Regions from separate parts of the Paenibacillus medicaginis genome, predicted to be linked through region 3. Evidence: predicted binding sites of a transcription regulator. Region 3 holds the regulator's gene; each other region holds the start of a gene.
The links. The regulator Rex, encoded in region 3, represses fermentation and respiration genes when NADH is low (regulators of the CRP and FNR family bind a similar motif). The targets are predictions, from matches to a motif close to TTGTGAAATATTTCACAA.

Region 1: the regulator Rex is predicted to act here: its motif matches at 8,616-8,633, upstream of nirB (nitrite reductase large subunit NirB).
Region 2: the regulator Rex is predicted to act here: its motif matches at 1,897-1,914, upstream of adhE (bifunctional acetaldehyde-CoA/alcohol dehydrogenase).

What each region holds. Positions count from the first base shown of each region.
Region 1 is NZ_JBHIRY010000002.1:235,845-246,684, forward strand. It holds gene ACE5LO_RS03635 (TerC family protein) at 5-706, shown strand; gene ACE5LO_RS03640 (Gfo/Idh/MocA family protein) at 891-1,823, shown strand; gene yxiS (protein YxiS) at 1,870-2,187, shown strand; gene ACE5LO_RS03650 (helix-turn-helix domain-containing protein) at 2,276-3,094, opposite strand; gene ACE5LO_RS03655 (Gfo/Idh/MocA family protein) at 3,286-4,395, shown strand; gene ACE5LO_RS03660 (sugar phosphate isomerase/epimerase family protein) at 4,417-5,184, shown strand; gene ACE5LO_RS03665 (Gfo/Idh/MocA family protein) at 5,177-6,259, shown strand; gene ACE5LO_RS03670 (sugar phosphate isomerase/epimerase family protein) at 6,323-7,291, shown strand; gene ACE5LO_RS03675 (ThuA domain-containing protein) at 7,335-8,063, shown strand; gene ACE5LO_RS03680 (winged helix-turn-helix transcriptional regulator) at 8,240-8,557, shown strand; gene nirB (nitrite reductase large subunit NirB) at 8,732-10,840, shown strand, end outside.
Region 2 is NZ_JBHIRY010000002.1:247,211-258,050, forward strand. It holds gene nirD (nitrite reductase small subunit NirD) at 1-159, shown strand, start outside; partial or broken gene ACE5LO_RS03695 (nitrite transporter NirC) at 160-261, shown strand; gene ACE5LO_RS03700 (hypothetical protein) at 356-751, opposite strand; gene ACE5LO_RS03705 (Crp/Fnr family transcriptional regulator) at 999-1,715, opposite strand; gene adhE (bifunctional acetaldehyde-CoA/alcohol dehydrogenase) at 1,986-4,607, shown strand; gene pflB (formate C-acetyltransferase) at 4,789-7,050, shown strand; gene pflA (pyruvate formate-lyase-activating protein) at 7,112-7,867, shown strand; gene ACE5LO_RS03725 (extracellular solute-binding protein) at 8,171-9,529, shown strand; gene ACE5LO_RS03730 (carbohydrate ABC transporter permease) at 9,544-10,428, shown strand; gene ACE5LO_RS03735 (carbohydrate ABC transporter permease) at 10,428-10,840, shown strand, end outside.
Region 3 is NZ_JBHIRY010000021.1:87,943-98,782, forward strand. It holds gene ACE5LO_RS19275 (3-hydroxyacyl-CoA dehydrogenase family protein) at 1-211, opposite strand, end outside; gene ACE5LO_RS19280 (AAA family ATPase) at 347-1,849, opposite strand; gene ACE5LO_RS19285 (hypothetical protein) at 1,842-2,375, opposite strand; gene ACE5LO_RS19290 (cell wall elongation regulator TseB-like domain-containing protein) at 2,645-3,175, opposite strand; gene ACE5LO_RS19295 (amidohydrolase) at 3,207-4,508, opposite strand; gene ACE5LO_RS19300 (redox-sensing transcriptional repressor Rex) at 4,495-5,148, opposite strand; gene dinG (ATP-dependent DNA helicase DinG, 3'-5' exoribonuclease type) at 5,192-8,053, opposite strand; gene ACE5LO_RS19310 (hypothetical protein) at 8,173-8,853, opposite strand; gene panD (aspartate 1-decarboxylase) at 8,869-9,252, opposite strand; gene panC (pantoate--beta-alanine ligase) at 9,245-10,147, opposite strand; gene panB (3-methyl-2-oxobutanoate hydroxymethyltransferase) at 10,144-10,840, opposite strand, start outside.

The DNA of each region.
Region 1 (10,840 bases), on a different contig from region 3:
CATGATGGACTTTTTTGGAGTGGAGTTTTGGATGGCGCTGCTGTCAATCGTTGTTATCGATCTCGTGCTTGCGGGGGACAATGCCATTGTCATCGGACTGGCAGCACGGAATGTACAGAAAGAGGACCAGAAGAAGGTCATTTTTTGGGGGACTGTCGGAGCCGTCGTCATCCGTGTAATTGCAACTCTGCTGGTTACGTATTTGCTCATGATCCCGGGGCTTCGTTTAATTGGGGGGCTGCTGCTTGTCTGGATCGCTTATAAGCTGCTGGTGGAGGATAAAAAGCATGAAATCTCGGCAGGCAACCAGTTGTGGGCTGCGATTCGTACTATTATCATTGCAGATGCCATGATGGGACTGGACAACGTGCTTGCGGTGGCAGGCGCCGCTCATGGCGACATGCTCCTTGTTATCCTCGGTCTGGCCATTTCCATTCCAATTATGGTATGGGGAAGCACGATCATTCTGAAGCTGACGGACCGTTTTCCGATGGTCATTGCGATTGGAGCCGCGGTACTCGCCTATACTGCAGCCAAAATGATTGTGGCTGAGCCAATGATTCACGCTTGGTTCCTTAATCCTGTATTGAAATACGGCTTTGAACTGATCGTTGTGGCGGCGGTAGTGCTGCTGGGCTGGCAGGTGAAAAAGAAGAAGGAAAAGCAGGCCGCTGCCCATCCGCAGCAAGTCAAAATGTACGAATAAATCAGGTCTATTTCCAAAAAATGAAGCATGCACAGCCTTAAGACGGTTCCGATCTGGAGCCGTCTTTTTGCGGAAAAGTTGCCCGGCAAAACACGCATCTTCCGGAGGAATTGCCCTCAGACCCTGCAGGCGGTACACTGTAATGTAGAAAGCCGAGGCGCTAAAGGAGAAATGGAAAGCAGGGATGAGCGAGATGGAGAAAATTAAAATAGCGATCGCCGGACTGGGTGATATTGCCCGCAAGGTGTATCTGCCTTTGCTGTCGGCCTATGATGGCGTGGAAGTCGTGGGCATACAGAGCCGGTCTCCTGAGCCAGTGCGGCAGATGCTGCAAAAATACCGGTTCCGGCAAGGAACGACGGATTTGAAGGAGCTATTGAACTGGGAGCCGGACGCCGTATTTATTCACAGCGCGACGGAAGCCCACTACGATATGGTCATGGAGTGCATTGAACAAGGAAAGGCCGTATATGTGGACAAACCGCTCTCTTATCATTTGCGGGAGGCAACGGAAATGGCCGCTTTTGCAGAAGCGCAGGGAGTTCTGCTGGCCGTGGGTTTTAACCGCCGTTTTGCCCCGCAATATGTTCAGGCCAAGTCGTGGCTTGAGGAAGCCGGCGGCTTCACTCACTGCTCTGTGGTAAAGCACCGTACGGGGCTGCAGCAGCGGCCGGCACGGGAAACGGTGTATGATGACTTGATTCATATGCTGGATCTCATGCTTTGGCTGGGCAGGGATAGCTATGAACTGCTGCAGACAAGCGTGGATCAGGACAGTGAAGGGCGCATGACCCGTGCGTTCGGCACGCTGAAGCTGGGAAAAGCTTCGGGAACGTTCAGTATGGAGAGACAGGCTGGCGTTGATTTTGAAAGAGTGGAACTGCACGGCAGTGGCCGGTCGGCAGAGGTGACGCAGATGGAGCAGTCCGTGCTGTACGAGAAAGGACGACAGCCGCAGGCAGTCGGCTTTGGCAGCTGGGATACGATTGTGCAGCGGCGCGGTTTTGCGGGCGCGGTTGACCATTTTCTGCACAACATCACTACACCGGAGCAATGCAGCATCAGCGCCGGACAGGTTATGGAATCGCATGAGTTGGCCGAACGGTTGCTTGGATAAATTGGGAAAATTAGGTAAATATACAGATCAGCAGGGAGAGAAGCAGATGAGCGATAAGAACCGTCCACAATCGGTGGAGGACATGGTGGTCGAAAGTTATAGACAGGAAGAGGATATGATGATCCTTGTATTTGCCCAGTGGTGTGTCAATGAAGGATTGGACCCGCAAGAGCTGTACAGGCAGGCATATCCGGAGCAGGAGCAGAACGAGCGGCTGCTGCGGGTGCTGGAGTTGACGGTACCAAAGGAAGAAGCGGGGCCGATCCCGGATGATACGGTGCTTGGTGTGCTGTCCATGTTCGGAAATGATGATCTTGCGATAGCCGTCTCGGAACGAATCCAGGAAAGGTCCAAGAAAAGATAGGGCCAGCCGATAAAATAAAGCGTATGAGGTTACTGCACCGAATGGGACAGGCCGTCATACGCTTTGTTATAACGACATATGAATACTATCAGAGATGCTCTCTGTGAATGCTGCGGAACTCTTTGGGCGACATCCTGAACCGGGAGCGGAATACGCGGTGAAAATACGTATAGTTGGCGAACCCGGAGGATTCGGCCGCCTGCTCCAGCGACATGGGACTGAAAATGATGCGCTCCCGCGCCATGTTGAGCCGGACGTCGAGCGTATACTGCATGATGCTCGTTCCGAACGTTTCCTTGAAAAGGTGAACGGCGCGTGATACGCTGATGCCGATATGGGCGGCGACATCCTCAAGCTTGAAGGCGGATGAGGCGTTCTCTTCAATATAGTTCTTGATCCGGTAAGCGAGATAGCTTTGGTGGGACGATGCCGGGTGCTCGGCCAGCAGCCTGTCAATTTCCAGGCAAAGTATTTTCATATAATATTCCGAAATTTCAGGGTACGGGTTGGAGATGCGGCGCTGCTCCATCACGATCTGGCGGAATAATCCGAGCAGCGACTCTGTAAGCTGCACTTTGATTTTGGTCGGCCGCTTGTGACGGCCCCACCATTCATCCACCCACGCTCCCGCAAAAAAAATATGGTAATCGCCGCTTTCGATTGTTTGTTCGCCCATAGGATTGAGCTCGGAGTCGATTTTCAATGCGTAAGGCTCGGTCGGATTACATAGCAGCAGATCCCCAGGCTCGATTTTTACCATTTCGCCGCCGATGCGGGCCTGGCATCTTCCGTCCGTCTGCAGGCGGAACAGATAATTTTTGATTCCTTCCGGCTGATTTTGATAAAAGGGCTTGCGGTGAAAAGAGAACCCTGCGGCCAAAACCTGGCACGGTTCAATGACGGACATAGCTACGTCTCCTTAAGAATAAAAATGTTCTACAATCATATCAACGTCTGAACCAGTATAAAAGTTTTTTAAATATTGACCAGATTGTTCATGTTTTAATCATATTATTCATTTTAATTGAAGCGGATTAGGAATACTATAACAACTAGATTGAACCTGTTTCTAATCGCAGCTTAAGGAGTGAGTGTATCGTGGAGAAAGTTAAGGCAGGTATTATCGGCTGCGGTAATATCAGTGCCGTGTATCTGGCGAACCTCAAGAACAGCCCTTTGATCGAAGTCGTAGCGGTAGCTGACTTGCTGGCAGATCGCGCAGAGGAAAGGGCGAATCAATTTGGCATTGGAAGCGTATACACAGTAGATGAACTCATTCACAGCGAGGAAATCGAATTGGTGTTCAACCTGACGGTTCCCGGCAGTCATGCATTGACCGATCTGGCGGTTCTGGAGGCCGGCAAGCATGTATACAGTGAAAAGCCGCTTGCGGTATCGCTGGAGGATGGGAAGAAGGTCGTCGGTCTGGCAAGTGAGAAAGGGCTCAGAGTGGGCTGTGCACCCGATACCTTCCTGGGAGCCGGCATTCAGACGGCAAGATATGCGATCAAGGAAGGCCTGATCGGCCAACCGATTGCCGCGACTGCCTTCTTCATGGGCAGCGGTCCGGAATGGTGGCATCATGATCCGGAGTTTTTCTATGCATCCGGCGGCGGTCCGATGTTCGATATGGGGCCTTATTATTTGACCGCACTCGTTAATTTGCTGGGCCCGATCCGGCGCATCAGCGCATCGGCCGGCATCCAGATTCCGGACCGCAAGATTCATAGCGGACCGAAGAGCGGGACATCGCTGCAGGTGCAGACGCCAACGCATCTGTCCGGCACGCTGGATTTTGTGAATGGAGCTATCGCAACCATGATTACGAGTTTCGACATCCGGGGAGCTTCAGATCTCCCGCGGATTGAAATATATGGTACCGAGGGGACGCTTAGCGTTCCTGACCCTAATGAATTCAATGGCGAGGTCAGATTGCGGAAATTTGGCGAGGAAGAGTGGCAGACCGTTGAACCCCTGTTCGAATGCTCAAGTAATGAGCGGGGGCTGGGAGCGGGCGAGATGATCACGGCCATGCGGGCAGGCCGGCCCCATCGCGCCAGCGCGGAACTGGGTTACCATGTACTCGAAGCTATGCACGCGTTCCAGCGTTCATCTATGGAGGGCAAGCATATCGTTCTGGAGAGCGCTTACGAGCCCGATGAAGAGCTGTACTACGGAACAGAAGTAATGCCTGAGGAACAATCATAACGATGCGGGAGGATGCAGACAATGGCAAAAGTAGGCTTGCAGCTGTACACAGTAAGGGATCAGCTTGAACAGGATTTTGAAGGAACGATCCGTCAGGTAGCCGCGCTCGGCTACCAGGGAGTGGAGTTTCATGACTTTTTCGGCCGCAGCGCGGAGGAAGTCAAGGCTCTGCTTGATGAATTGGGGCTTGAGGTCATTGGGACACATGTCGGTTATCAAAGGCTGGTGGATCATCTGGATGAGGAAATTGCTTATCACAAGGCCATCGGCAACAAATATTTGGTCGTCCCTTACCTGACTGAAGAGCAAAGGCAGTGGGAGGATGTTTTCGACAACCTTGCCAAAATCGGGACTGCTGTCAAAGAAGCGGGCCTCGTACTCTGCTACCATAACCATGATTTCGAACTGACGGAGAAGCTGGACGACAAGCCTGTTTTCGACGCCATGTTTGAGAGTGTGCCGGCTGATCTTCTTCAAGTGGAGATGGACACCTGCTGGGTACATTACGGAGGATATGATCCCGTTGAATATATAGAAAGCTACACCGGACGTTTGCCGCTTGTTCATCTGAAGGATATGAGCAGAGACGGAGACGGCAAAGCCGTTACCGTAGAGTTGGGCAAGGGTGAGGTCAATCTGTCCGCCATCGCGGATGCGGCGGTCGGAGCAGACGTAGAATGGATTGTTGTGGAGCAGGATTTCTGCGCCAATCCTCCAATTCAAAGCATCGAAACAAGCATACAATGGATTAAGGAATACGCTAATCAGGGAGGGCAATTAAATGTCTAATACAGTAAAAATCGCAATTGTCGGATGCGGAGGCATCGCAAACGGCAAACATATGCCAAGCTTGTCTAAACAAGCAAACGCGGAAATGATCGCATTCTGTGACATTATTAAAGAGCGGGCCGAGGAGGCCGCCGCCCAATACGGCGCCGAAGGCGCCAAGGTGTATGACGATTATAATGAAATGCTGAAGGATGGCGGTTTTGACGTAGTCCATGTCTGCACGCCGAATGATTCCCATTCCGAAATTACAGTCGCAGCGCTTGAAGCAGGCAATCATGTCATGTGTGAAAAGCCGATGGCCAAAACGACCGCACAGGCCCGCGAAATGCTGGAGGCGGCCAAGCGGACGGGCAAAAAGCTGTCCATTGCCTATCAAAACCGGTACCGTGACGACAGCCTGTATTTGAAGGAAATGGTTGAAAACGGCGATTTGGGTGAAATCTACTACGGCAAAGCCATCGCTCTCCGCCGCCGTGCGGTGCCTACCTGGGGCGTATTTCTGGATGAAGAGAAGCAGGGCGGCGGACCGCTGATTGATATCGGCACCCATGCGCTTGATCTGACGCTGTGGCTGATGGACAATTACAAACCGAAGAGCGTTATGGGCTCCACGTTCCACAAGCTCGGGCAGCGTCAAAACGCGGCTAACGCTTTTGGTCCGTGGGATCCGGAGCAGTTCAAGGTTGAGGATTCCGCCTTTGGTTTCATTACAATGGAGAATGGAGCAACTATCGTGCTGGAATCCAGCTGGGCGCTCAACGTATCCGAGTTTGGCGAAGCCAAGTCGCTGCTCTGTGGTACAGAAGGCGGAGCGGATATGAAGGATGGGCTGCGCATTAACGGCGAGAAGAACAGCAGACTGTACGAAACCATGATCGATCTTGGAGCAGGAGGAGTGGCGTTCTACTCCGGTGAAAAGGAGACGGATGCCGACCGTGAGGCCCGCTTGTGGCTGGAAGCCGTGCAAAACGATACTGAACCGCTGGTGAAACCGGAGCAGGCGCTTGTCGTTACGGAAATTCTCGAGGCCATTTACGAGTCGGCCCGGACAGGAAAAGCCGTGTACTTTGAGTAATGCAGGCCTGTTTGTTACAAATGAAGCAGCATATACCGGAATATGTACAAGGAGGAGTAAGGCATGAAGCTCGGAGTATTTATGGTATTGTTCGGTGACAGATCGCTTGAGGAGGCGCTTGATTTTGTGGTCTCCAGAGGAGTAAAGGCCGTCGAGATCGGCACGGGCGGCAATCCGGGCAACAAGCACTGCAGCCCTGCTGAGCTGCTGGAAAATGAAACGGCGCTCCAAAACTTCAAGCAGGCAGTGGAATCCCGCGGACTGATCATCAGCGCATTGAGCTGCCACGGCAACCCGCTGCATCCGCAGAAGAAACCGGCACAGGCGGACCACGAGGATTTTATCAATTCCGTACTGCTGGCGGAGAAGCTGGGGGTGCCTGTTGTCAACACCTTCTCCGGCTGTCCGGGAGACCATGAGGATGCCAAGTATCCCAACTGGCCGGTGGCTCCATGGCCGAATGATTATCAGGAAATTCTGAAATGGCAGTGGGAGAACAAGGTTATCCCTTATTGGACGGAAACAGGCAAATTTGCGGCCGACCACAACGTGAAAATTGGCCTTGAGCTGCACGGCGGCTTCTCGGTGCATACGCCGGCAACTCTGCTGCGTCTGCGTGAGGCTGCAGGTGAAGTGATCGGTGCCAACCTGGATCCGAGCCATATGTGGTGGCAGGGAATCGATCCGGTGCAGGCGGTGCACATTTTGGGCCGTGAAAACGCCATTCACCATTTCCATGCCAAGGATACGACGATTGATCCGATTAATGTAAATAAATACGGTTTGACAGATATGCAGGACTATACGAAAATGCTCGACCGTGCCTGGCAGTTCCGGACCGTAGGATACGGTCATGATATGAAGACTTGGGCTGATATTTTAAGCGCACTGCGGCTGGTCGGTTATGATTATGTAGTAAGTATTGAGCATGAAGACGGTTTAATGTCGATTGAAGAGGGCTTTACAAAAGCTGTCCAAAATCTCCAGCCCATCATCATGGATGAGCCTTTGGGAGATATGTGGTGGGTTTGAGTAAGTAAGCGAGTGGGTTTAAACAATTAGGGGGAACAAGCTTATGATCAACGTCACCATCTGGAACGAATATGTGCATGAAAAAATTCACGATGAAGTTAAAGCGGTATATCCGGACGGACTGCACAAGGCGATTGCCGACGGGCTGGCTGGTGAGAGCTTTGCCATCCGGACGGCCACGCTTGACGAACCTGAGCACGGGCTGACTGACGAGGTGCTGAATACGACGGATGTGCTGATCTGGTGGGGGCATATGGCCCATGACCGTGTCAGTGATGAAATTACAGCCAAGGTCGTTCAGCGTGTCCAGCAAGGCATGGGATTCATCGTCCTGCATTCGGGGCATTTCTCCAAACCGTTCAAGGCATTGATGGGAACCAGCTGCGACCTGAAATGGAGGGAAGCGGGAGAGCAGGAAATCATCTGGTGTGTGAATCCGTCCCATCCGATTGCAGAAGGAATTGATTCCAAAATCGTGCTGGACCAGGAAGAAATGTACGGTGAATTTTTCGATATTCCAACTCCGGATGAGCTGGTGTTTGTAAGCAACTTCGAGGGCGGAGAGGTATTTCGCAGCGGCTGTACATTCCGCCGGGGAAGCGGCAAGATCTTCTACTTCCGTCCCGGCCATGAAACGTATCCAACGTACTACAAGCCGGAAGTTCTGAAAGTGATCTCCAACGCAGTAAAATGGGCATATCCGGCGCACAACGCACAGCCCGTGTTTGGGAAGTCCGAGCCGGTGCGTCCTTTCAAAGAAATTCTGGTCTAAACAACGGAACATATTATGGCGGAGCCCCAGGGGCCCCGCCTGTTTTTTTCTATGCAGATTTGTGAGTAACGGCGAAAATGCTCGCAACTCCTTTTAATTGCACATAAAATATGCTAACATGATATATACTAACAAAATGAAAGTATATGATACGGACTTGCAAAGAGGTGAAAATAATGGAGGATCAACAGCAAGGAATGTGTCCGAGGTTTGAAACGGCATTTTCTTTTTTGGGAAAACGGTGGAACGGGCTTATCATCCAGTCCTTAATGAGCGGACCGAAAAGGTTCAAGGATATCTCCAATCGGATTCCGTCCATGAGCGACAAGATGCTGTCGGAACGGATGAAGGATTTAGAGAGCGAGGGCATCCTGATACGGCATGTTTATCCGGAAACTCCGGTACGTATTGAGTATGAGCTGACACCCAAAGGTTGCGCACTTCGCCCGGTTATGGAGCAAATCCAATTCTGGGCAGAAGAATGGGTAGAATAATCTGAATGAAATAGCGCAACAGAACGGAGAGCCTGCTGAGGCTCTTTTTTGTTTTTATTTGTGATTTTAATCACAAATAAAATTTAATCCTTTCGTTATACTTGCCTTAACGAGATTACAAGCGATGTTAGATACAAAGCTTAGAAGCAGCATCGCTTCAGGGGAGGCGTTCACGTGAGTAGGACACGGGAGAAGCTGGTTGTCGTCGGCAATGGAATGGCAGGCATTGGAATGCTGGAGCAAATGATTAAGCTTGGCGGTCGTTATGATATTCAGGTTATTGGCAGTGAGCCGCATCCGAACTATAACCGGATCATGCTTTCCTATGTTCTTGAAGGCACGAAGACTGTTGAAGATATTGTCTTGAACGATTGGAGCTGGTATGAGCAGCATGGCATACAGCTTCATACAGGGACGACGGTGACGAGGATCGACACTGAGGCCCGCAAGGTTCATACAGGGTCGGGGCTGGAAATCCCGTATGACAAGCTGATTATTGCCACAGGCTCGAAGCCGTTTATGCTGCCCATCCCCGGCATTGACAAGGATGGTGTTGCCGGTTTCAGGGATATCGCGGACTGTCAACGGATGAGGGAAGCTGCCTCCTCTTACCGCAAGGCCGCCGTCATCGGCGGGGGGCTGCTTGGTCTGGAGGCGGCGAAGGGGCTTGTCAGTCTGGGCATGGATGTAACGGTCGTGCATTTGATGGAGGACCTGATGGAGCGGCAGCTGGATCACCAAGCTTCAGCTATGCTGCAAGCCGAACTGGAACGTCAGGGCATCAAGTTTGCCATGGGCAAGCAGACTGTGGAAATAACAGGCGAGCAGCGGGTAAACGGCCTGCTGTTTAAGGATGGCAGTCGTCTGGATGCGGATTTTGTGGTTATGGCAGTGGGTATTCAGCCGAATACGGCAGTAGCTGCCGGCAGCGGGATGAAGGTCAACCGAGGCATTGTTGTGGACGATTACATGCAGACCTCTCTGCCTGACGTATACGCCGTAGGCGAGTGTGTCGAACATAGAGGTGTGTGTTATGGTCTCGTAGCGCCGCTGTTCGAGCAGGGCCTCGTACTGGCCAAGCGCTTGTGCGGAGTGGATACGAAGCCATATGAGGGCTCTGTTATGGCGACCAAGCTGAAAATTTCGGGTGTGGATGTCTTTTCGGCGGGAGAATTTATGGATACAGACGAGCATACGGTCATTTCGGCAAAAGACGACTGGAAGCGGACCTATAAAAAGGTGCTGCTGCGCGGCAATCAAATCGTCGGCGCCGTGCTGTTCGGAGATGTGAGCGAATCCGCGAATCTGCAGAAGCTGGTGCGGCAGCAGGCCGAGATGAATGATGAGATCTACGGTTCCATTATGGGAACCGGCTGCTGTGGGGGTGGGGCGAAGACGGCTTCGGTGGAAACGATGGCCGACGATGAAATCGTATGCGGCTGCAACGGGGTGACCAAACAGGCGATTGTGCAGGTGATTACGGAGCAGGGTTTGACTACTGTGGATGAGATTAAAGCTTGTACCGGAGCCACCCGTTCATGCGGCGGCTGCAAGCCGGTCGTGGAGGATATTCTCAAATATGTGCTTGGGGACGGCTTTGCGGCTGCGGCCAAAAAAGGGATTTGCGGCTGTACAGCGATGGGCCGGGATGAAATTGTGGCGGAGATCAAAGCGAAGGGGCTGCAGACTGTCCGGGAAGTAATGCATGTGCTGGGCTGGTCCCAGCCGGAAGGCTGCTCCAAATGCCGGCCTGCCCTGAACTATTACCTCGGCATGATTTATCCTGATACGTATGAGGATGAAGCGGAATCCCGCTTTGTCAATGAGCGCATGAGCGCCAATATTCAGAAGGACGGGACATTCACGGTCGTTCCCCGCATGTATGGCGGTGTAACTACGCCGGAAGAGCTAAAGCGGATTGCGGATGTATCGTTAAAATATGATGTCAAGGTCGTCAAGGTAACAGGCGGTCAACGGCTGGACCTGATCGGCGTGAAAAAGGAGGACCTGCCCAAGGTATGGACGGAGCTGGATATGCCTTCCGGTTATGCATACGCTAAATCGTTGCGTACGGTGAAAACCTGTGTCGGCTCCCAGTTTTGCCGGTTTGGAACACAGGACTCCATGAGTATGGGCGCGCTGCTGGAGCGTAAGTTTGAGCGCCTTGATTTCCCGGCGAAGCTGAAGCTTGCCGTCAACGGCTGCCCGCGCAACTGTGCCGAGTCCTGCACCAAGGATATCGGGATCGTCGGCAATGACGGGGGCTGGGAAATCTTTATCGGC
Region 2 (10,840 bases), on a different contig from region 3:
GCAGAGGCTATCGTATCAGGCCATTTTATTTATGATCCATTATATGATTGGAAGATTGATCTTGAATCGGGCGAAGTGCAGGCTCCAGACCATGGAAAGGTGCAGACTTATCCTGTGCAGCTGCGGGACGGTCAGATTGTCCTTTCCATACCGCAATAAATCAATGATATGGTTCCCGTGACGCTGGGAAATATCGTTGGCGGAGGAATCTTTGTGGGGATGGCTTACTGGTTTATTTCATCTATCAAGAAGAATGGATAGCTGGGCTTGGAAGAATGAATAGTTTGGCTTAAAAGAGGAATGTCCCAATGATAATGGCGGGGACTTTCCTCTTTTTTGTATTGGTTTTGCATGTTCAGATTCTCGCACGTCCTGCCACTTTATACGTGCCTGAATGAAACCGGCTCGGCAGGTGGGCTTCAAGCTGTCTGGCCGCTTCGCTGAACATTCCGCTGCAGGATGGGCACAAACGGCCTGTATGAACCGGCTGCTGGCATGATTCACAGGGATAAGACAGGTTTTTGTATACACTGGGGAATTTGCCGTTCTTCACCCACACGGTCATGAGGGGGAGCGATACACCTGCTGCTGCGCACACTTCCTCGACAGTAGCGGCGGGATGACGCCACAAATGATCGAAGCAGAGGTCGAGCTGCCGGTCCATTTGGGCAGAGCACGCAGAGCAGAGCTCTCTTAGATTGTTTTGATAGACTGATCCGCAGTTTGGGCAGTTGGAAACTTGCAGCTTCATATCAGTCACCCCTTTTTCCGAATCTGATAATATGTAGTAATATAATACTATGACTTAAAGACTATATCTATGAAAAAAATAGGATATTAACACTAGTTTCTCTGTTTATTTCTCTCTCCTGCAATAGTTTATGCTCCTCGTCTATGAAATATTCCTAGTTTTTTAGAAAAAAAGAGATGCTCCTTCAATCTGCTAGACTGTAAGGGCATCTCTCATATTTATGATGATCTTATTATGGCTAAACGCATTAAATCCGGCAGATTTCTTTTGGACAAAGCTCGCAGTGGCAGATTCCTTGCAGCATTTCGAGATTTGTGATGACGATCATGCCCCCGTCATATTCGACGGCCCCTTTTTTTCGCAGATCGCTCAGCATACGGTTTACGCTCTCACGCGTAGCTCCGATCATATTGGACAGGTCGGTGTGGGTAATTTTTTTGTTGATCACTACATGCTCGCCATGAGGCTCCCCATAAGTGTTGTACAGGCGGATCAGGGTGGAGCACAGGGCGCCTGGCTTGCCATACAGCATAAGGTCGCGGAATTTGGTTTGCGTAATCCGGTGATGCGACCCCATCCATCTCATGAAGTCAATGGCAAAGTCGCAGTGCTGGCAAATGAGAAGCTCCAGATCATGATGATCGATCACACCAACGTCACTGTCTTCCAGAACCTCGGCGGAAAAGCTGTGTTTCGTGCCGAAGAAAGGGTCCGCCTGTCCGATCAGGTCGCCCGTCTGATACATATAGAGAATGAGTTCTTTGCCTTCGTCCGTCGTTTTTGTAACTTTGACACGGCCTTGCTTCAGGTAAAAGATTTTGTCCGACGTGTCTCCTTCCCAAAACAGATGAGCGCCTTCGGGAATATGCCGGTCCTTCATGACCGCGAGCAGTTGATTGAAGCTTCCTGGAGAGAAGCAGACGGTATTGCCTCTGTGTTCGATGACCATTTCAGGGTTTCTCATCTTCCATTTCCCCTTTGTTAATGTCTCTGTTTCACAAATCTGTGTATTTGCAACTTTCGTATTTCAAAATTAATTATATACCCGGGGCGGTGATTTTTGGGGCCATCAAGGAGGCGAAAAGTGGCGAAATTCCAAACTTTGTGATTGTTTTCACTAAAATAAAAATCAAAATTGAATTAATTTGTGAAAAAAATCACATAATTGAAATATCGGCTGTGATACGATCAAACCGTAAAGAGAAACGAAACAAATACAGGGAGGATGAGGGGAATGGCCGTAAAAAATGAGGCAGCCAAAGCGGCGGAAACACAGCAGACGGCAGAGCAGTATATCCAGACATTGATTGACAAGGCGAATGCTGCACAAAAGGCGTTCATGGATATGACCCAGGAACAAATCGACGAAATTGTGCAGGCGATGGCGCTTGCAGGCTTGGATAAGCATATGTACTTGGCGAAAAAAGCTGTTGAAGAAACCGGACGTGGTGTGTATGAGGATAAAATTACGAAGAACATCTTCGCTACCGAATATATCTACCACAACATTAAATATAACAAAACGGTAGGTATTATCGAAGATAACGATTTTGACAGCTTTCAGAAAATTGCCGAACCGGTCGGCATTATTATGGGGATAACTCCGGTTACGAATCCGACATCCACAACGATGTTTAAAGCGCTGATCTCCATCAAGACCCGCAACCCGATCATTTTCGGTTTCCACCCTTCCGCCCAGGAATGCAGCAAGGAAGCGGCCAGAATTTTGCTCGAAGCGGCTGTCAAGCATGGCGCGCCGGAAAACTGCATTCAGTGGATTGAAGCTCCGACCATGGATAAAACGAATGCTCTGATGAATCATCCTGATGTGGCGCTCATTCTGGCAACCGGCGGATCAGGCATGGTCAAAGCGGCTTATAGCTGCGGCAAGCCGGCGCTTGGCGTTGGTCCAGGCAACGTGCCCTGCTTCATCGAAAAGTCCGCCGACATCAAACAGGCCGTAACAGACCTCATCCTCTCGAAATCGTTCGACAACGGTATGATCTGCGCATCAGAGCAAGCCGTTATTATAGAAGAAGCCATTTATGAGCAGGTGAAAAAGCTGATGACCGCCAACGGCTGCTACTTCGTCAATAAGGAAGAAGCTGCCAAGCTGACCAGCGGTGCGATGAATGTGGAAAAATGTGCTGTTAATCCGGCTATCGTCGGCCAGTCTGCTATGAAAATCGCTGAAATATGCGGCATTACCGTGCCAGAGGGCACGAAAATTATCGTGGCCGAGCTGGAAGGCGTAGGGCCGAAATATCCGCTGTCTGCGGAAAAGCTAAGCCCGGTGCTGGCCTGTTATAAAGTAAAAAATGCGGAGCAGGGGATTGAGCGTGCGGCGCAGGTCGTTGAATTCGGAGGTATGGGCCACTCTTCGGCCATCCACTCCCATAATGAAGAAGTGATTCAGAAATTTGCGAACCGTCTGCAAACCGGCCGCATCATTGTCAACTCGCCTTCGACCCACGGCGCCATCGGGGATATCTATAACACGAATCTGCCGTCCCTGACGCTGGGTTGTGGATCGTACGGGCGGAACTCGACCGCGTCCAACGTATCCGCCGTAAATCTGATCAACGTGAAAAGGGTGGCGAAACGTACGGTGAATATGCAATGGTTCAAGGTGCCTTCCAAAATTTATTTTGAGAAAAACTCGACACAGTATCTTGCCAAAATGCCTGACATTTCACGGGTGGCGATCGTTACCGACCCGATGATGGTGAAGCTCGGTTATGTTGACCGGGTAACACATTTCCTGCGCCAGCGTCAGACGCCGGTAGCCATCGAAGTGTTCTCCGAGGTAGAACCGGACCCATCGACAACAACGGTGGAGCGCGGCACGGAAATGATGGCCCGCTTCCAGCCGGACTGCATTATCGCACTCGGCGGCGGTTCGCCGATGGACGCGGCCAAAGGCATGTGGCTCTTCTATGAATATCCGGATACCGACTTCAACAATCTGAAGCAGAAATTCATGGATATCCGCAAACGGATTTACAAATATCCACGTCTTGGCCAGAAGGCGCAATTCGTAGCCATTCCGACCACATCGGGTACTGGCTCGGAGGTTACATCATTCGCGGTGATTACGGACAAAAAGCTGGGCAACACCAAATATCCGCTGGCAGACTATGAGCTGACTCCGGACGTGGCGATCATTGACCCTGAATTCGTATATTCCCTGCCTAAAACCGCTGTTGCTGATACTGGCATGGATGTGCTGACCCATGCGATTGAAGCTTATGTATCGGTTATGGCGAATGACTATACGGACGGTCTGGCGATCAAGGCGATTCAACTGGTATTCCAGTATCTTGAGCAATCGGCATTAACGGGTGACAAGCTGGCCCGTGAAAAGATGCATAATGCTTCAACACTGGCCGGTATGGCGTTCGCCAATGCTTTCCTGGGCATCAATCACAGCCTTGCGCATAAATGGGGCGGACAGTACCATACTGCACATGGTCGTACCAACGCGATTCTGATGCCGCATGTCATTCGTTACAATGCCAAAAAGCCTACGAAATTCGCGTCGTTCCCTAAGTATTCGCATTTTGTGGCGGATGAGCGCTATGCGGAAATTGCCCGCATTCTCGGTCTGCCTGCACAGACGACGGAAGAAGGGGTAAACAGCCTGATCGACGCCATCCGCAAGCTCAACAAAACATTGAGCATCGAAGAGTCGTTCCAGCAGCTTGGCTTTGACCCGAAAGATTTCGAATCACGTGTCGACTATCTGGCAGACCGTGCGTTTGAGGATCAGTGCACCACTGCCAATCCGAAGCTACCGCTGGTCAGCGAACTGGCCGAAGTGTACCGCAACGCTTTCTATGGGCGATTTGACCAATAATAACAGCTGATCTCAAGCAACCAGGCTCTCCCAATGAAGGAGGGCCTGGGCTGCAAATGGGCAAAAATAGACTATGTGATAAAAATCACTTATATTGTGATTTTTATCACATAAGAACAAGCTTCATTATTTTACAATGGAAATGTAAAGAGATCCTGAACAAAATCATGGAGGGATAGACATGTCGGTGATTGAGAGAGAAGTACAGGAACAGCAATCCGGATGGCGCGGGTTTAAAAATGGCAAATGGAGCCGGGAAGTTAATGTCAACCATTTTATTGAGCTGAACATTACTCCATATCATGGCAATGAAGAGTTTCTCGTTGGCCCGACCTCCAATACGACGGCGCTATGGGCGATTATTTCCGATCTGACCAAGCAGGAGCTGGCGAACGGCGGTGTGCTGGATGTCGATGTGGACACCCCCTCAACCATTACCTCCCACAGACCGGGTTACATTGATAAGGACAAAGAACAAATCGTCGGTGTGCAGACAGATGCCCCGTTCAAACGTTCCCTGCAGCCGTTCGGCGGCATACGGATGATGATTGATGCCTGCAAGGCGTACGGTTTTGAAGTTCCGCAAAATATCATAGATATATTTACGAATATCCGCAAAACGCATAATCAGGGCGTGTTTGATGCCTATACGGATGAGATGAGAGCAGCCCGTAAGGCTGGTATTATTACAGGTCTGCCGGATGCGTATGGACGGGGACGTATTATTGGAGACTACCGCAGGGTGGCGCTGTATGGTGTGGATTTCCTGATTCAAGATAAACAAGAGCAGTTGAAAAGCCTTGAAGTAGATGCCATGAGTGAGGAAATCATCCGACTGCGTGAGGAGGTGTCCGAGCAGATCCGGGCGCTGAACGAGCTGAAGCAGATGGCGGCAGAGCACGGCTGTGACATTTCCAAGTCTGCAGTGAATGCGAAGGAAGCTTTCCAGTGGCTGTACTTTGGTTATCTGGCAGCTATCAAGGAGCAAAACGGAGCCGCAATGTCCCTGGGACGTGTATCTTCCTTCCTGGACATTTATGTACAGCGCGATCTGGCTGAAGGAACCTTGAACGAAGAGCAGGCGCAAGAGCTTGTAGACCATTTTGTCATGAAGCTGCGGATCGTCAAATTCCTGCGGACACCGGACTACAATCAGTTGTTCAGCGGTGACCCTACGTGGGTAACAGAATCCATCGGCGGCATGTCCGTTAACGGAGAAACCCGTGTCACCCAAAACAGCTTCCGCTTCCTGCATACCCTGTATAACCTGGGGCCGGCTCCTGAACCAAACCTGACAGTATTATGGTCTGAGCAGCTTCCTGAGTCGTTCAAGAAATATTGCGCCAAGGTATCGATTGAAACGAGCTCCATCCAGTACGAAAACGATGATCTGATGCGCCCGATTTATGGCGACGATTATGGTATTGCCTGCTGTGTATCCGCCATGAAAATCGGCAAGCAGATGCAGTTCTTCGGTGCCCGCGCCAACCTGGCCAAAGCGCTCCTGTACGCCATTAACGGCGGCAGGGACGAAAAATCCGGGGCTCAGGTCGGACCGGAATTCCCGGCCATCACCTCCGAGGTGCTTGATTATGAGGAAGTGATGAAACGCTTCAAGCCGATGATGGAATGGCTGGCAAAATTGTACATGAATACCTTGAATGTGATTCACTATATGCATGATAAATACAGCTACGAACGGATTGAAATGGCCCTGCACGACCGCGACATCCTTCGCACAATGGCCTGCGGCATCGCCGGTCTGTCCGTAGCCGCCGATTCCCTGAGTGCCATCAAATACGCGAAGGTGAAACCGGTCCGCAACGAGCAGGGTATTGCCGTCGATTTCGAGATTGAAGGGGAGTTCCCTTGCTACGGCAACAATGACGACCGTGTCGACAGCCTCGCTGTAGGGCTGGTTGAAAGCTTTATGGGCATGATTCGCAAGCATAAAGCTTACCGTGATGCGACTCCTACGCAATCTGTACTGACGATTACCTCCAATGTGGTATATGGTAAAAAGACGGGAACGACGCCTGACGGACGCAAAGCGGGCGAGCCGTTTGCACCCGGCGCTAACCCAATGCACGGACGCGACAAAAAAGGTGCGCTCGCTTCGCTCAGCTCGGTAGCCAAACTGCCGTACGAACACAGCCTGGACGGAATCTCCAATACGTTCTCCATCGTGCCGAAAGCACTGGGTAAAGAAGAGGAGATCCGTAAAAATAATCTGGTATCCATGATGGACGGCTACTTCGGCAGCAATGCCCACCATCTGAACGTCAACGTGTTTGACCGGGCACAGCTGATGGATGCGATGGAGCATCCGGAAAACTATCCACAGCTCACCATCCGCGTATCGGGTTATGCGGTCAACTTCGTCAAGCTGACACGCGAGCAGCAGCTCGATGTCATCAACCGGACCTTCCACGGTACGATGTAAGCAGACGGAGGGCAAGGAAAAATACACGCACAGCGGATGCGGAAAGAAAGGAAGAGGCAGCATGGTCAAAGGACATATTCATTCACTCGAAACTTTCGGGACGGTTGACGGTCCAGGCATCCGCTTTGTGCTTTTTATGCAGGGATGTCATTTGAAGTGTCAGTACTGTCATAACCCGGATACCTGGGCGCTGGATGGTGGCCGTGAAGCGACGGTAGAGGACATTTTGGCTGAGATTGAGCCGTATTTGTCCTATTATCGAAACTCGGGAGGCGGGCTGACGGTATCCGGCGGAGAGCCTACCCTACAGTGGCATTTTGTTGCTGAACTGTTCAAGGAGGTCAAACGGCGCTGGGGGCTGCATACCACTCTGGACAGCAACGGCTTCAATGATCCGGAACGGATTCACGAGTTGCTGGAGCACACCGACCTGGTGCTGCTCGATCTGAAGCATATCCATGATGAGAAGCATATCAAGCTGACCGGCAAATCCAATGAACGTACACTGCATACGGCACAATGGCTGTCCGAGCATGGACGGAAAATATGGATACGCCACGTCTATGTGCCCGGCATCCACAATGAGGAGCAGGATCTGCTCAACCTGGGACGGTTCATTGGCACATTGAACGGGGTTGAGAAGTTCGAGATTCTGCCCTATCATCAGATGGGCATCTATAAATGGCAGGCGCTGGGCAAAGCCTATCCGCTGGAAGGAGTGCCGACTCCGACGGAAGAGGAGATAGAGCGGGCTTACAGGCTGATTGCGCAAGGGCGCGAGGAGGCGCAAGTGCAGCACCCGGCGGCATGCCGGTAGATTGGGCAGGAGCAAGCAATCATTAATTGATACGATATAAGGAGGACGCAGCAGCGAATGCCATGCTGAACTCCGTATTTTCAAACGCAGCTTCCGGAAGCATCCGGAGGCTGCATTTTTTTGTTTTTCCAGTAAAAACATACGACTGATGCATGCCTGACATGATGAATTTGCTAGACAGGCTAAGGGGAGTGAAGGAATTTATCCCTCAATCCAAGAATTGTTATCCTTACGATGTCACATTGCCTTTTCTATAATGGGTCTTGTAATGGAACAGACATAGAACAAGGAGGTCATTGAGGGATGAGCAAAGGAATAAAAGGGCTGCTCACAGGGCTGCTGCTCGCCGGGCTGTTGGCCGGCTGTAGCGGAGCAGGCACGGAACCGAAAGGTACGGAAAGCAGCGGGGCAACGGACTCGAACGAGCCGTTTGAAATGACCATCCGCCATACCCAGGTGGGCGCAGACAAGCAGCGGCGGCTCGCGATTCTGGAGGATGCAGTCAAACAGGTGGAGGCGGATGTGCCTGGGTTAACGTTTACGCTGGACGGAGTGGATTCCGATGTCAACCGTAAGGAAAAGCTGCGCGGTGAGATGGCTGCCGGCAATCCCCCGGATATTTTTGACCTGTTTGGCAGTCCGGATTCCAAGGTATACGCACAGGAGAGCATGCTGCTTGACCTGACCCCGATTCTGGAGGAGCTTGGCATCCGTGACAGCTTTACCTCCCTGGAGCCGTTTACCTATGAGGGAAAAGTATACGGACTGCCCCTCGGAGGCTCCGGTGAAGGATTCTTTTACAATAAAGCTTATTTCGAGGAAAAAGGGTTGAAGCCACCGCAGACGTTTGCGGAATTGGAGCAGCTGCTGGCCGACATCAAGGCTGACGGCAAAGTGCCGATGGCAGGGGCCTCGAAGGCAGGCTGGGTTCCGCTGATGCTGACCAATCATCTCTGGTCCCGTTATGCCGGGCCGGACATCACGGCCAAGTTTGCGACAGGTGAAGCGAAATGGACGGACCCCAAAGTTGTTGAAGCGTTCGCCAAGCACCAGGAGTGGGTGAACAAAGGATATTTTAAACAGGGAGAGCTTGGCTTTGAGTATGCGGAATATACCACTCAATTTACGAGCGGCGAAGCCATTCTCATGTATGACGGGACCTGGAAATCCTCCGTATTCAAGGAAGGGCAGTCCGGTGAAGGCATGATCGGCAAGGTCGGATTTTTCAATATGCCGCCTGTTGAAGGGGGCACCGGAGATCAGACGGCACTGATGCGGGATGTGAATAACGGATACGGTTTTTCAGCCTCCGTTGCAGAAGATCCGCGCAAGCTGGAGGCTGTCAAGTCGTTCATCAAGCATATGTTCAATGAGCAGATTCAGCTCCGCGGGCTTGTGGAGGACGGAGTTCTGCCTTCGATGAAGCTGGATGAGTCCGTATTGAAAGAAAATATTACCGACGGCCTCATGAAAGAAATTGTCGCGGTATTAAATACAGCACAATCGTCCTTCCCGGCGTTCGACTCGCTCGTGCAAGCGGACGTGACGACAGAAATCAGCAATATTCAGATTCAAAAGCTGATCGGTGGCCAGACCACCCCTGAGCAGGCGGCAGAGCAAATCCAGAAGGTGCAGGATGAAGCAAATGCCGCAGTGCAGTAAGCGGGGAGGCACAGATGAACAAGGCGATGCGCAATCCCGCAGTATATATTGCATTCATTTTTCCGGCTGTGCTGCTTATTTTCATGTTTTTCATTTATCCGATTTTCAGTTCGATCTATTACAGCTTTACGAGCTGGAACGGGGTTTCGGCCCATCCGAAGTGGATCGGAGCGGGAAATTATATCAAGGCGCTGGGGGATGAGCGCTTCTGGCGCTCGGCCCTGAACAACCTCTGGTTCATCGTTTTTTCCATCGGCATTCAGGTGCCGCTGATTATCGTGTTTTCCCTGCTGATCGCAAACGTCAGACGGCTGCAGGGACTGTATAAAACGGCCGTATTTTTGCCCTCGATTATGTCGACGGCCGTGATCGGCATTCTGTGGGGCTTCATCTATGAACCGAATATCGGCCTGATGAACCGGCTGCTTGATCTGCTCGGCATCGGCCCCGTATTTTGGCTGTCTGACGAAAAGTACGCGATGCTGTCCATTTTGATTACGAACGCGTGGCAGTGGACCGGATTTTATATCGTGATGGTGCTGGCGGCCATCCTTGCTGTTCCCAGGGAGCTGGGGGAGGCCGCAGCCATTGATGGAGCCAGCCGTATTCAGCAGTCCGTCCATGTCATTCTGCCCCTGATCCGTCCCATCATCTCGGTCGTTGTGATGCTTTCGATCGCTGGGGCGATGAAGGCGGCGGATATCGTCATCGTCATGACCAAAGGCGGTCCGGCCGGCTCCACGGACGTACTGGCTACTTATATGATCAAATATGCAATCACCAATTTTAAATACGGCTATGGCAACACGGTGGCTGTGCTGATTTTTGCCATTACGCTTGTATTGACGGTCCTGTACCACATGATTTTTGCAAGGCGCAGTGAAAGGGTTGAATTCTGATGAAAAGGGCGAGAACGCTTTGGCTGCCGCACACGCTGCTGATGCTGTATTTGCTGGTGATTCTGTTTCCGTTCCTGTTCGTTCTTTTCTCTTCTGTGAAAACGGACAATAACGCGATTGCGTTGAATCCTTTTGGCATCCCGAATCAATTTGTCTTGTCCAATTATGTGGAGGTATGGGTCAAGGCGAAGATTAGCGTTTATTTCCTGAACAGCCTGTATATTTCCGCACTGAGCGCGGCGGTGTCCATTCTGATCGGCTCCATGCTGTCCTTCGCGGTGACCCGGATGCGCTATCCGAGAGTTGGCAGTGCCGTGTTTGGCCTTGCTCTTATCGGCATGCTCATTCCCAATAACTCTTTATTGCTTCCGATCTACCTGCTCGTCCGCAGGCTGGGCGTTCTCGATACCCA
Region 3 (10,840 bases):
TACGGGAAAGAATCAGCTTCTTCTCCGCTTGGGTAATAGCCCATTTCTCCAGCTGTTTGTCCAGGCTGGTTTCGATCATTTCGTACGCGTAGTCCAGTTTTGCAGGGGTTTGCTCAACCAGCAGCACGTCGATGCCTTTGGAAGCAAGCATTTCGGAGATGCCCTGCCCCATCGTACCGCCGCCAATTACGCCGATTTTTTTAAATTGCATGGTTCTTGGCTCCATCCTTTCAAGGTCTCTCTGATGTATTGTATCCTTCGCTGTCGAAAAATACAGATTTATGACCCAATAGATAATAATATCTTAGCACGGAACAAAAGTAAAAAAAAATACCAGCATCATAATTTATGCTGGCAAAAGGCTGTTTTCACGAAATTGACACCGGAATTGCTCCCCGGTCAGCGTTTCTTCCTTCAACAGGATTTCGAGAGAATTGTCAAAAATGCTGCGATGCTGCTCCAGCAGCTCGTGGGTACGGGCATGGAGCGCGTTCAGAAGCTCTTTATTTTCCCGCATCAGCTCTTCCTTGGTCACCATCTCCATGTTCATGATACCTAAGGACGTCAGGCCGGATTTCATCATCATTTCCACGATGCTCAGGGCTTGTTCGAAATCGTTGCTGGAGCCTGTACTGCGTCCACCATAGTACATTTCTTCAGCCACAGCACCGGCGAGGGCAATCATAATCTGTTCTTCAAGAAAATCCTTGGTATACAGATAGTGCTCCTGCTGCGGGTTATGGCGCACATAACCGAGCGCTTTGCCGCGCGGACTGAGGGCCACCTGCTTCACGCTGCCTGGACGGACAATCTCGGCCATGATGGCATGTCCCAGCTCGTGGATGGCGACTCTCTTCTTCTCTTCTTCGTTCGATTCACGGTCTGTTTTCTCACCCATCATCACTTTATCAATCGCCATGGACAAATGGTTCTGGCCGATCACGTCCAGATTCTGACGCATCGCATAGATGGCCGCCTCGTTCATGACGCTCTCCAACTGAGCGCCGGAAAAACCGTAGGCCTCCTCGGCGATTTTTTCCAAATCTACTTCCTCAGCCAAAGGTTTGTTCTTGGCATGGAGATCAAGAATATGCTTTCTGCCCTTTTTGTCGGGAAGATCGACCTGGATATGGCGGTCAAACCGGCCCGGGCGCAGCAGCGCGCTGTCCAGCATCTCCTTGCGGTTAGTGGCCGCAATCAGCAGGATGCGCGGAGTGTCTGACGAATAAATTCCGTCCATCTCGGTCAGCAGTTGGTTCAGTGTCTGGTCGTATTCACGCTGCTGGCCGCCTTCGCGTTTGCCGCCAATGACATCAATTTCATCAATGAAAATAATGGCATTTTCCTTCTTCTCCTTGGCGGCTCTCGCGCTGGCGTCCCGGAACAGCTCACGGATCCTGCTCGCGCCTACGCCTACGTACATTTCAACAAACTCACTGCCAGCGGCCGCCACAAATATTGAATTGGTATACTGGGCTGCGGCTTTGGCCATCAGGGTTTTGCCCGTTCCCGGAGGTCCGGTGAGCAGAATGCCCTTTAAGGGACGGATGCCGAATTTCGAAATTTCTTCATGGCGGATCAGGAAATCAAGCGCCTCCTGCAGCTCCTGCTTGGCGCTCTCCTGGCCGCCAATCTGCTCAAAGGTCAGCCCGGTCGACCCAATTTTCTTGCGCTTGCGTTCCTGGCCCGCTCCGACCGCCAATCCGCCGCGCATATGCAGCAGCAGCAGCAGTCCGCCCAGCACCGCCACGGCAATAACAAGCGGCACTACATTAAATCCGATAAAAACAAGAAAAATCACCAGGACCGGCACAATGCCGATCATTATTTCCCTCACCCATCTAGGCATTAGGCCACACTCCCATCGTTTCCGGCTTGCGCGGCAGAATAATAAATTTGCTGGCTTGTCCTTCCTTCAGCCTTATATAGACGTTCTGATCGTCCATTTCAGTCTGGGCCTGTACCTTGGAGTCCTTCTGCTCCAGCGATTCCAGCGTTGCCGGGATTTGCGTGTACTTTTTATTTTCCATCGCTTCGGCAATCGGGAACATGGCCTGCGACCACCACTTATCCAGCTGTACGCTGGAGCGGTCCTGAATGTCCAGCTTCAACTGGCGGCTGCCGATAATCGACTGGCCTTCTTTCTTGACCTGCTGTACCAAACCATGCAGATCCGCATCGGGCTGCAGCACAAGTTTCACAACGACCTCATCCTGTTTAATCGCTATTTGGGCGCTGGAGACGCCCGGATATTGAGTCACTACCTGCTGAAGCGGATTCTGAATCGCCATATGACGGTACAGGAACCATCCGCCGAACAGCACGGAAGCTGTTATGATCGCCGTTAAAGCTATAGGCAAAATACGAAGTTTCAAAAAAACGCCCTCCTCTCGATCATGAAATGCCGGCAGAAACGTATTGGGACTTTTTTTGAACCGTAAAGTAAAAAAGGAGTGGTTAACCTATCGCTCTATCACTAGTATAAGCTTGAATATATTATATCGTATATCATATTTCGAAGGCAAAGTTTGAACAGTTTATAAAATCTGTAATATTTTTCACAAACGGATATATGCAAATGCAAAAAGGCTCCAGCCGCAGCCGGAGCGATTATGCTCACACATGATCAGGTTTCAGCCCTTCGTCACTGAAGGGTATTGGGAAGTTGAAAAGGATTGCCTACCGGACTTCCATCGGCAAATTTGTAAAATTGATAAAAATAGCTGTTGTTGCTTTTATAGAACAATTGCCAGACATATTCCCCGTTAAAAACACCGGGCAGCAGACGCACAATCTCAAGATCAGGATTTGCGGATATGATGGCTGTGCGAATCTGTTCCTCGCTTACTCCGTTTTGCAGCAGCTCACTATGCACGCCCTGGGTTCCCTGCTGCGGGATGTCCGCCCCGTCCTCTACCGTTTGAAAAGGCACCCATACCATGATCTTTCGGTTCTCGGCATCCGTACCTTCCACCACCCAATAGGTTTCGGTCCACACGCTTTTCCACGTCTTATCCGTTGCGGCCAGCCCCGCTGTCTGTTTCGCTTTCAGAATGGCGGTGCTCTCCTCCTGCTTCTGCCCCTGGATAACATAGGAATAGTACAAGTAAAGGGCGAGCAACAGCAGGATGAAAATAAACACCGCATAGGCGATCATCGTTTTTCTGTTTTTCAATCCAAGCTTCCTTTCCGATGGTGTGGTTTGATCAGCGGGAGAGCAGGCCGGTAAACGCCGCTTGCGCTTCGTGCTTGATCCGCTCCTCATCCATGGTCAGGCATTCACCGTTCTTGACAACCTGACGGCCGTCCACCCAGACGTGCAGAACATCCTTGGCGCTGGCCGAGTACACAGCATGTGAAACCAAATCCGTTCTCGGCAGAAAATGCGGCTGATCCATATTCAGGGCAATAAAATCGGCCTTGTTGCCTGCGGCGAGCGCTCCTACTTCCTTCAGGGCAATCGAATTCGCACCATATTCCGTAGCCATCCGCAGGGCCTCGCCCGCCGGGACCGCCGTCGGGTCGCCTGTAACTCCCTTATGAATCAAAGCGGCCAGCCGCATTTCCTCGAACATGTCCAGATTGTTGTTGCTTGCCGGACCATCTGTCCCGAGCGACACGGTGACTCCCGCTTTAAGCAGATCTGTCACTCGCGCTACACCGCTGGCCAGCTTGAGGTTGCTTCCCGGATTGTGGGAAACGGCTACCTTGCGCTCGGCGAGCAGGGCAATCTCTTCATCATTCAAATGGACGGCATGCGCAACCAGGGAAGGCCGGGAGAAGAAGCCCAGCTTATCCAGATGCGCAACAGGGCGAAGACCGTATTCACGTACGTTCTGCTCCACCTCGGCGGCCGTTTCCGACATGTGGGTGTGAAGCGGCAGATCGAGGTCATGGGCCGCCTGCACGAACTGTTCAATAAAGGCCGGCGGGCAGGTATACGGCGCGTGCGGAGACATCATGGCCGTAATGCGGCCGGCCGCTTCTCCGTGCCAGTTTTTCGCAAAGGCTACCGCCTCCGCCAGTTTGGCGCGCTGCTCCTCTTCCGAGCATAAACCGATGGCGCCGCGCATCAGGCTGGCACGGATGCCGGATTGCTCGACCACTTTGGCCACTTCATCCATATGGTCATACATATCCAGAAAAGCGGTTGTGCCTCCCTTGAGCATTTCAAGCACGGACAGCGACGTCCCCCAGTACACATCCGAGGCGGTGAATTTGGCCTCCATCGGCCACATCTTCGTTTGCAGCCATTCCTGCAGCACCATATCGTCTCCGTAGCCGCGCAGCAGCGACATGGCGGCATGGCCGTGCGTATTGATCAGACCTGGCAGAAAGAGCAGTCCTGTGCCGTCTACCACCTCTGTGGCTTCCTCTCCTGCGGGCAACTCTTCTCCGATATAGGTGATCCGGCTGTTTTCAATGATCATGTAGCCGTGGACAACCGCTTTTTCCTCACGGTTCACCGCGTATGCCCCGTTTTTAATCAGCCACTTATTGGTCGTCATCTTCATTGTCATCCTTTCCGTTCTCCAGGTAATAAGCCAGGCTCAGCAGGTCTGTTGTAAAGTCCGTCGCATGAATGCGGATATGCGCAGGGGCTTTGATGATGGTTGGCGCAAAATTCAGAATCGCCTCTATCCCGCTCCCGATCATCTCGTCAGCTACGTGCTGGGCTTCAAAATCCGGTACAGTGATAATCCCGATCCGGATGTGCAGCTTTCTGACCGTATCTCTCAGTTCTTCCATCGGCTGCACGGTCAGGGTGTTGATCTGCCGCCCGACCTTGGCTGGCGAGGAATCGAAGACTGCCACAATTTTCATATTATCCTTTAAATAAGCGTTGTAATTGGACAGCGCCTGCCCGAGATTACCGGCTCCCACCAGTGCAACGTTGATTTGCTGGTCTATTTTGAGTATATGGCGTATTTTATCGATCAGATACATCACATCATAGCCGATTCCCTTGCGTCCGAAATCCCCGAAATAAGCCAGATCCTTGCGAATCTGCGCCGGATTCAGGTCCAGCTTCTGGCCCAGCTCCTGGGATGAAACCGTGGTGACCTCCCGTTTATGAAGCTCGTTCAGGTAGCGCAGGTAGACGGGCAGCCTGCGCACCACGGCTTCGGATATTTTATCTGCTTTCATGCATAATCCTCCTAAATTCACGGACTAATGAATCGTAACGAGCTTAGCTGCCCGCTTCCGTATGAAGCCATTCGGAAATCCGGGGCACGATCTGCTCTGTCTGCATATGCTCTATTTTCGGTCCCGGCAGGGAGTAGAGGAAGTGCTTTCCGTAATAAGATTCGATGACACGGGTATCATACACGATGACTACTCCACGGTCCTTGGCCGTACGGACGAGGCGTCCGAAGCCCTGCTTGAAGCGGATGACCGCCTGCGGCACGGACAGTTTCATGAACGGGTTTTTCTTCTGCTCCTGGAGCAGTTCGCTCTTCGCCTCCAGCAACGGGCTGTTCGGCGGCTGAAAAGGCAGTCTGACAATAGCCAGACAGGTCAAAGCCTCTCCGGGAATATCGACCCCCTCCCAGAAGCTGCTTGTACCGAGCAGCACGGACGCCTTGGCTTCCTGAAACCTTCGTGTCAGCTTGCTGCGGCTACCGCTATCCATCCCCTGCCCCAGCACCGTAATTTTACTCGAAGCAAGCACCTCCTTCAGCGGCTCGTATACCTGCTTGAGCATCCGGTACGAGGTAAAGAGGACAAGCATCCGTCCCTGAGTTACCTCAGCCGCGCTGCGGAGCGAGTCCACAAGCATGTCCACGAACCTGACGTCCCCCACGCTTCCTTTTACGCTCGGGAAATCCCGCGGGATGACAAGCAGCGCCTGCTCCCGATAGTTGAACGGAGAAGGCAGCAGGGAGGTAAGCAGGCCGCCCTCCTCCGCAGCCTCCTGAAGACCGAGCTGGTCGATCATATATTGGAATGATTTGTTCACGGACAAGGTTGCGGAGGTGAGCACAACGCTTTTTTTCTTGTCAAAAAACATCTCCTTCAACTGCTGGCTGACATCCACCGGCACGGCGTAAAACTGCAACGATTTCCCTTTAAATTGGCCGCTGGCCTCAAGCCAGTACACAGTGGTCAGATCATCCATTTTGATAAAAAAGCGCAGGCTGTCACGGAAGGCAGCCAAATCTTTAACCAGCCCTGTAATATCGGTTACCAGACTCTCGGCACCGTAATCGTCCTGCTCGTCCTTGATTTCCTGCAGCATTTTGTCTCCCTTGCGGACGATCTCGCCAAGCGCAACATAAATCTGGTTTTCCAGTTGCTCCGCCTCCGTCCAGCCCTTTGGTTTGTCGGAAGGCTTGAGACGAGCCGAGAACTGTCCAGTCTCCCCCGGGGGAGCGTCACTCCGTTCAGGCAGCATGCCGAAAAGCATATCGCTGAGCTTATCCCAGGTCTCCTTAACCTCCACCATCGCCGGATACAGGCTGTCGATCACATACGCCCATTCCGTGGCCTTCTCGTGCCCGGAAGACATAAGCTGCTGGCGCAGGACGGGCAGCTGCCCGTTCTTGCTGTCCTTGAACAAACGGGTCAGCGCATGGACGAACGTGAAATATTTCATATGCATGCCCAGATGCTTGCCTGCCACCTCTTCCAGATGATGCGCCTCGTCAATGATCAGATGCTCATATGCGGGAAGCAGCTGATGGCTGGCTTTGACATCCGTGAACAGCTTGGAGTGGTTGGTGACCACAACATCTGCGGTTCCGGCTTCCTGGCGTGCTCTATGGTAATAACATTTGCGGAACCATGGGCATTGTCTGCCAAGGCAGGAGTCGGAGTCACTGGCCACCGTTTCCCAGAAATCCCCGCCACGGCTGCCGAGGTTCAGTTCCTCATCATCCCCTGTTTCGGTGTGCGCAAGCCACACGATCATCTGTGCAGCTGTGAGCAAATCTTCCTTCGGGGTTACGAAATCTCTTCTGTTTATTTTATGTTCAAATTTACGCAGACACAAATAATGGCCCCTGCCCTTGAACACGGCCGCCCGGAAAGGAAACGGCACCGCGCGTGTGAGCAGCGGAATATCCCTTTCCCGCAGCTGCTCCTGCAGGTTGATGGTATGGGTGCTGATCATCACTTTTTCCCCGTTCCTGACGCTGTAATACAGCGAGGGGAGCATATATCCAAGTGATTTCCCTGTACCCGTTCCAGCCTCGATGAGCAGATGTTTCTCTTCACTGAGCGCTGTCATGACGCTCTCGATCATCTGGTTCTGCGACTCCCGCGCCTCGTAATGGGATAGGGACGTCCGCAGCCGCTCCTGCACTTGCTCCATGTACTCGTCAAAGCTCACGCCTGACAGCGGATTATCGCCGGGCTCGCTGCGCGGCGGCTCAATATCCGTCCAGTCATCCACTTTAAGAGCGAACTGACGGTAATAGGTATGCCCCCCCAGCTCCTGCACCGGCTCTCTTTCCTTCTGCTCCCTGATTCCGTCGAAAAACCAGGCCAGGTCGCTGTCCTCCTCCGCGAACAAATCACTAAGCCTCTGTACGGCAAGAAGCGGGAGGGCATTCAACTCATCAAGGCATTTGAGAAATACCTCAGCCGTAACAAGCGCGTCGCTGTCCGCCTGGTGCGGACGGTCATGAACGATCCCGAAATCGGCCGCGACAAAGCCCAGCTGGTAGGAGGATAAGGATGGAAACAGAATCTTGAGAAAGCCCATCGTATCCAGAATACGCCCGCTGAAAGGCAAGTAACCACAGCGGTCAAGGGCATTTTGCAAAAAGTTAAAGTCAAATGCGACGTTATGTCCAACGAGCACCACATCATTCAGCAGGGGGACAAGCTCGACCATCATGTCCTCCAGAGAAGGAGCGTTCTCTACATCCGCGTCCGTGATGCCCGTTAATCCCGTAATAAAGGGCGGGATCGGCCTTCCCGGATTGACATAGGAAGCATAGACCTGTGAAATGCTGTAATCATGATCTATAATAGCCAGTCCGACCTGAATGATATCATCGGCGGACTGGGTTCCTGTCGTTTCAAAATCCAATACGGCAAACTTCATCTTGAGCCTGATCCCCTCATTCAGTCTGTAATACATACAGCATATCAGAAGATGGGCTCTTTGAACATGAAACAAGCAAAAAGCGATGCACGCAGGCATCGCTCATCAGGCGTTACGTTTCACATATAAGCCATGAAATGGCTGCTGTAGCGCAGCCGACCGGGGTCCGAGCGGCATGTCTCCATATTATGGCGCGCTTCATTCAACGCAGGATCAAGCTGCAGCGCCAGCATAAAATGCTGCACAGCCTGCTCGGGTTGATTCTTTTTCGCCCGTACGCAGCCGAGAGCATTATAAATAGCCGCCTTGATCTGACCGCTCTCTGTCAGGCCAAGGGAATAATGAAACAACGATTCCGCTTCCTCCAGCTGATTCAAATGCATATGCGACATCGCCGCGTACATTTGGATCAGCAGGCTTTGGGGATAAAATTCGGCAACCTTGCCAAACTGGGCGAGCGCCTCCGGGTACATCATCAGTCTGTAATAGCCCTGGCCATGGATAAACGCTTCATCGTTCATTTCGGGCAGCATGGGCGCATCATCGGTGGATTGCAATATTCCGCTGCCGGCCAGTTTGCCCATTTTCTCTTCAAAAGCCAGCCACTCATCCATAATGGAATCACTCATACGGCGAAGCAGGTTCCATTTTTGGAGGAGCTCTTCCTTGCGGGGACCTTGAGCCGAAGGGTATTGCTTCACAATTTCATCTAACATGTCGTTCATTTCTGCGAATACATGCCGGAGCATATTGTGCATTCCACCCTTCATGGAAAAATGATTCCAAAGAGCTCTTTTCATCCGCACTCCCATCGATTACATGACCGTCGCATGTGTTTCCTTCTGCATCGTCTGTACCGGGCGGTTGTCCCCGTCCACAAATACGACGGTCGGTTTATAGGTCCTGGCTTCTTCATTGGTCATGGCTGCATAAGAAATGATAATGACAGTATCCCCAGGCTGAACAAGACGGGCTGCGGCCCCGTTCAGGCAGATGACGCCGCTGCCGCGCGGTCCGGTGATCACATAAGTCTCCAGACGCGCCCCGTTGTTATTATTGACGATCTGCACCTTTTCATTCTCCAGCAGATCCGCCGCTTCCATCAGGTTTTCATCGATTGTAATGCTGCCCACATAATTCAAATTGGCTTCCGTTACGGTCGCGCGATGAATTTTGGACTTCATCATCGTTCTAAACATGGGAAAGGACCTCCGCTTTTTCAAGTCTCATATTGTCGATCAGACGCGTTTTGCCAAAAAATACAGCCAGCGCCGCTATAACATCTTCCTTAATATCATCAAGCCGTTCTTCAGCCTTCAGCGGTTGCAGAGACGGGAAGGTCAGTATTTCCACATAATCAATGCGGGCAAGCGGTACGGAGGTTATGCCGGCTTCCAGAAAAGAACGGAGCTCGCCCACCGTAGCCATTTGCCCTTGGGATATTCCTTCGTGCGCTTCACGCAAGGAACGTGACAACACTAAGGCCTGCTCCCGCTCTTCTTCGCTTAAATAAACGTTGCGCGAGCTGAGCGCGAGTCCGTCTTGCTCCCGTACGATCGGGCAGGGAACAATCTGGACATTGATGTTCAGGTCGGTCACCATCTGCTGCAAAACAGCCACCTGCTGAGCATCCTTCATACCGAAGAATGCGTAATCCGGCTGAACCATGTTGAACAATTTGGCGACAACCGTCGTTACACCGTCAAAATGACCGGGCCGCGACGCTCCGCACAACCGGTCTGTCAGGCCGGACACCCGGATTTTGGTCCGGGTGGGCTGGGGATACATCACTTCAACCGTTGGGATGAACAGAATATCGACCCCTTCACGCCGGGCGACAGCCGCGTCCCGTTCCTCGTCCCGCGGATAGCTTTCAAAATCTTCGCCCGGTCCGAATTGAATAGGATTCACGAATATGCTGAGCACCACGATATCGCTTTGCTCGCGGGCGGCACGCATCAGGCTGGCATGTCCCTCATGCAGATAACCCATCGTCGGGACAAAGCCGACCTTCTTCTCTATTCCCGTGCCCGAGGCACGCCGGCGTGAAGTCAGTGCGGCACGAAGCTGCTGGACGTCCCTGATGATCATCATAATTGGTTCTCCACCTTTCCTGAGCGGCTTCCGTATAATGTATCCATTACCCCGTCATCTGCATTGAAAACATGCTGCTCCGCCGGAAAAACCCGTCCCTTCACATCAGCCACATAACGTCCGATGCTGTGTTTGATCAGGGTCCCAATGTCCCCGTAGGTCTGTACAAACCGCTTTGGTCTGTATGGCGACGCATATTGAAGCACATCATGGTAGACCAGCACCTGACCGTCACAGCCGCGGCCGGCGCCAATGCCAATCGTCGGAATGGAAAGCTCCTTGGCAATGAGAGCGGCCACTTCCTCCGTAACCAGCTCCAGCACAATGCCGAACGCGCCGGCTTCTTCCAGCGCCTTGGCGTCAGTGAGCAGTCTGCGTGCATCTGCAGCGTCCTTGCCCTGAATCCGGTACCCCCCGATCTGGTTGACAGACTGCGGCGTCAGACCGATATGCCCCAGAACCGGAGCTCCTGCCTGCACAGCTGCCCGCACGACCGGAGCGATTTCAGCGCCACCCTCCATTTTAACTGCATGGGCTCCGCCTTCCTGCATCAGCCGGCGGATTCCGGCAAGACTTTCCTGTATACTCCCGTGGTATGTCATAAACGGCATATCAGCCACAATAAACGTATGCTCGACACCACGCGCCACCGCCCTTGTATGATAGACCATATCATCCAGCGTTACCGGAATG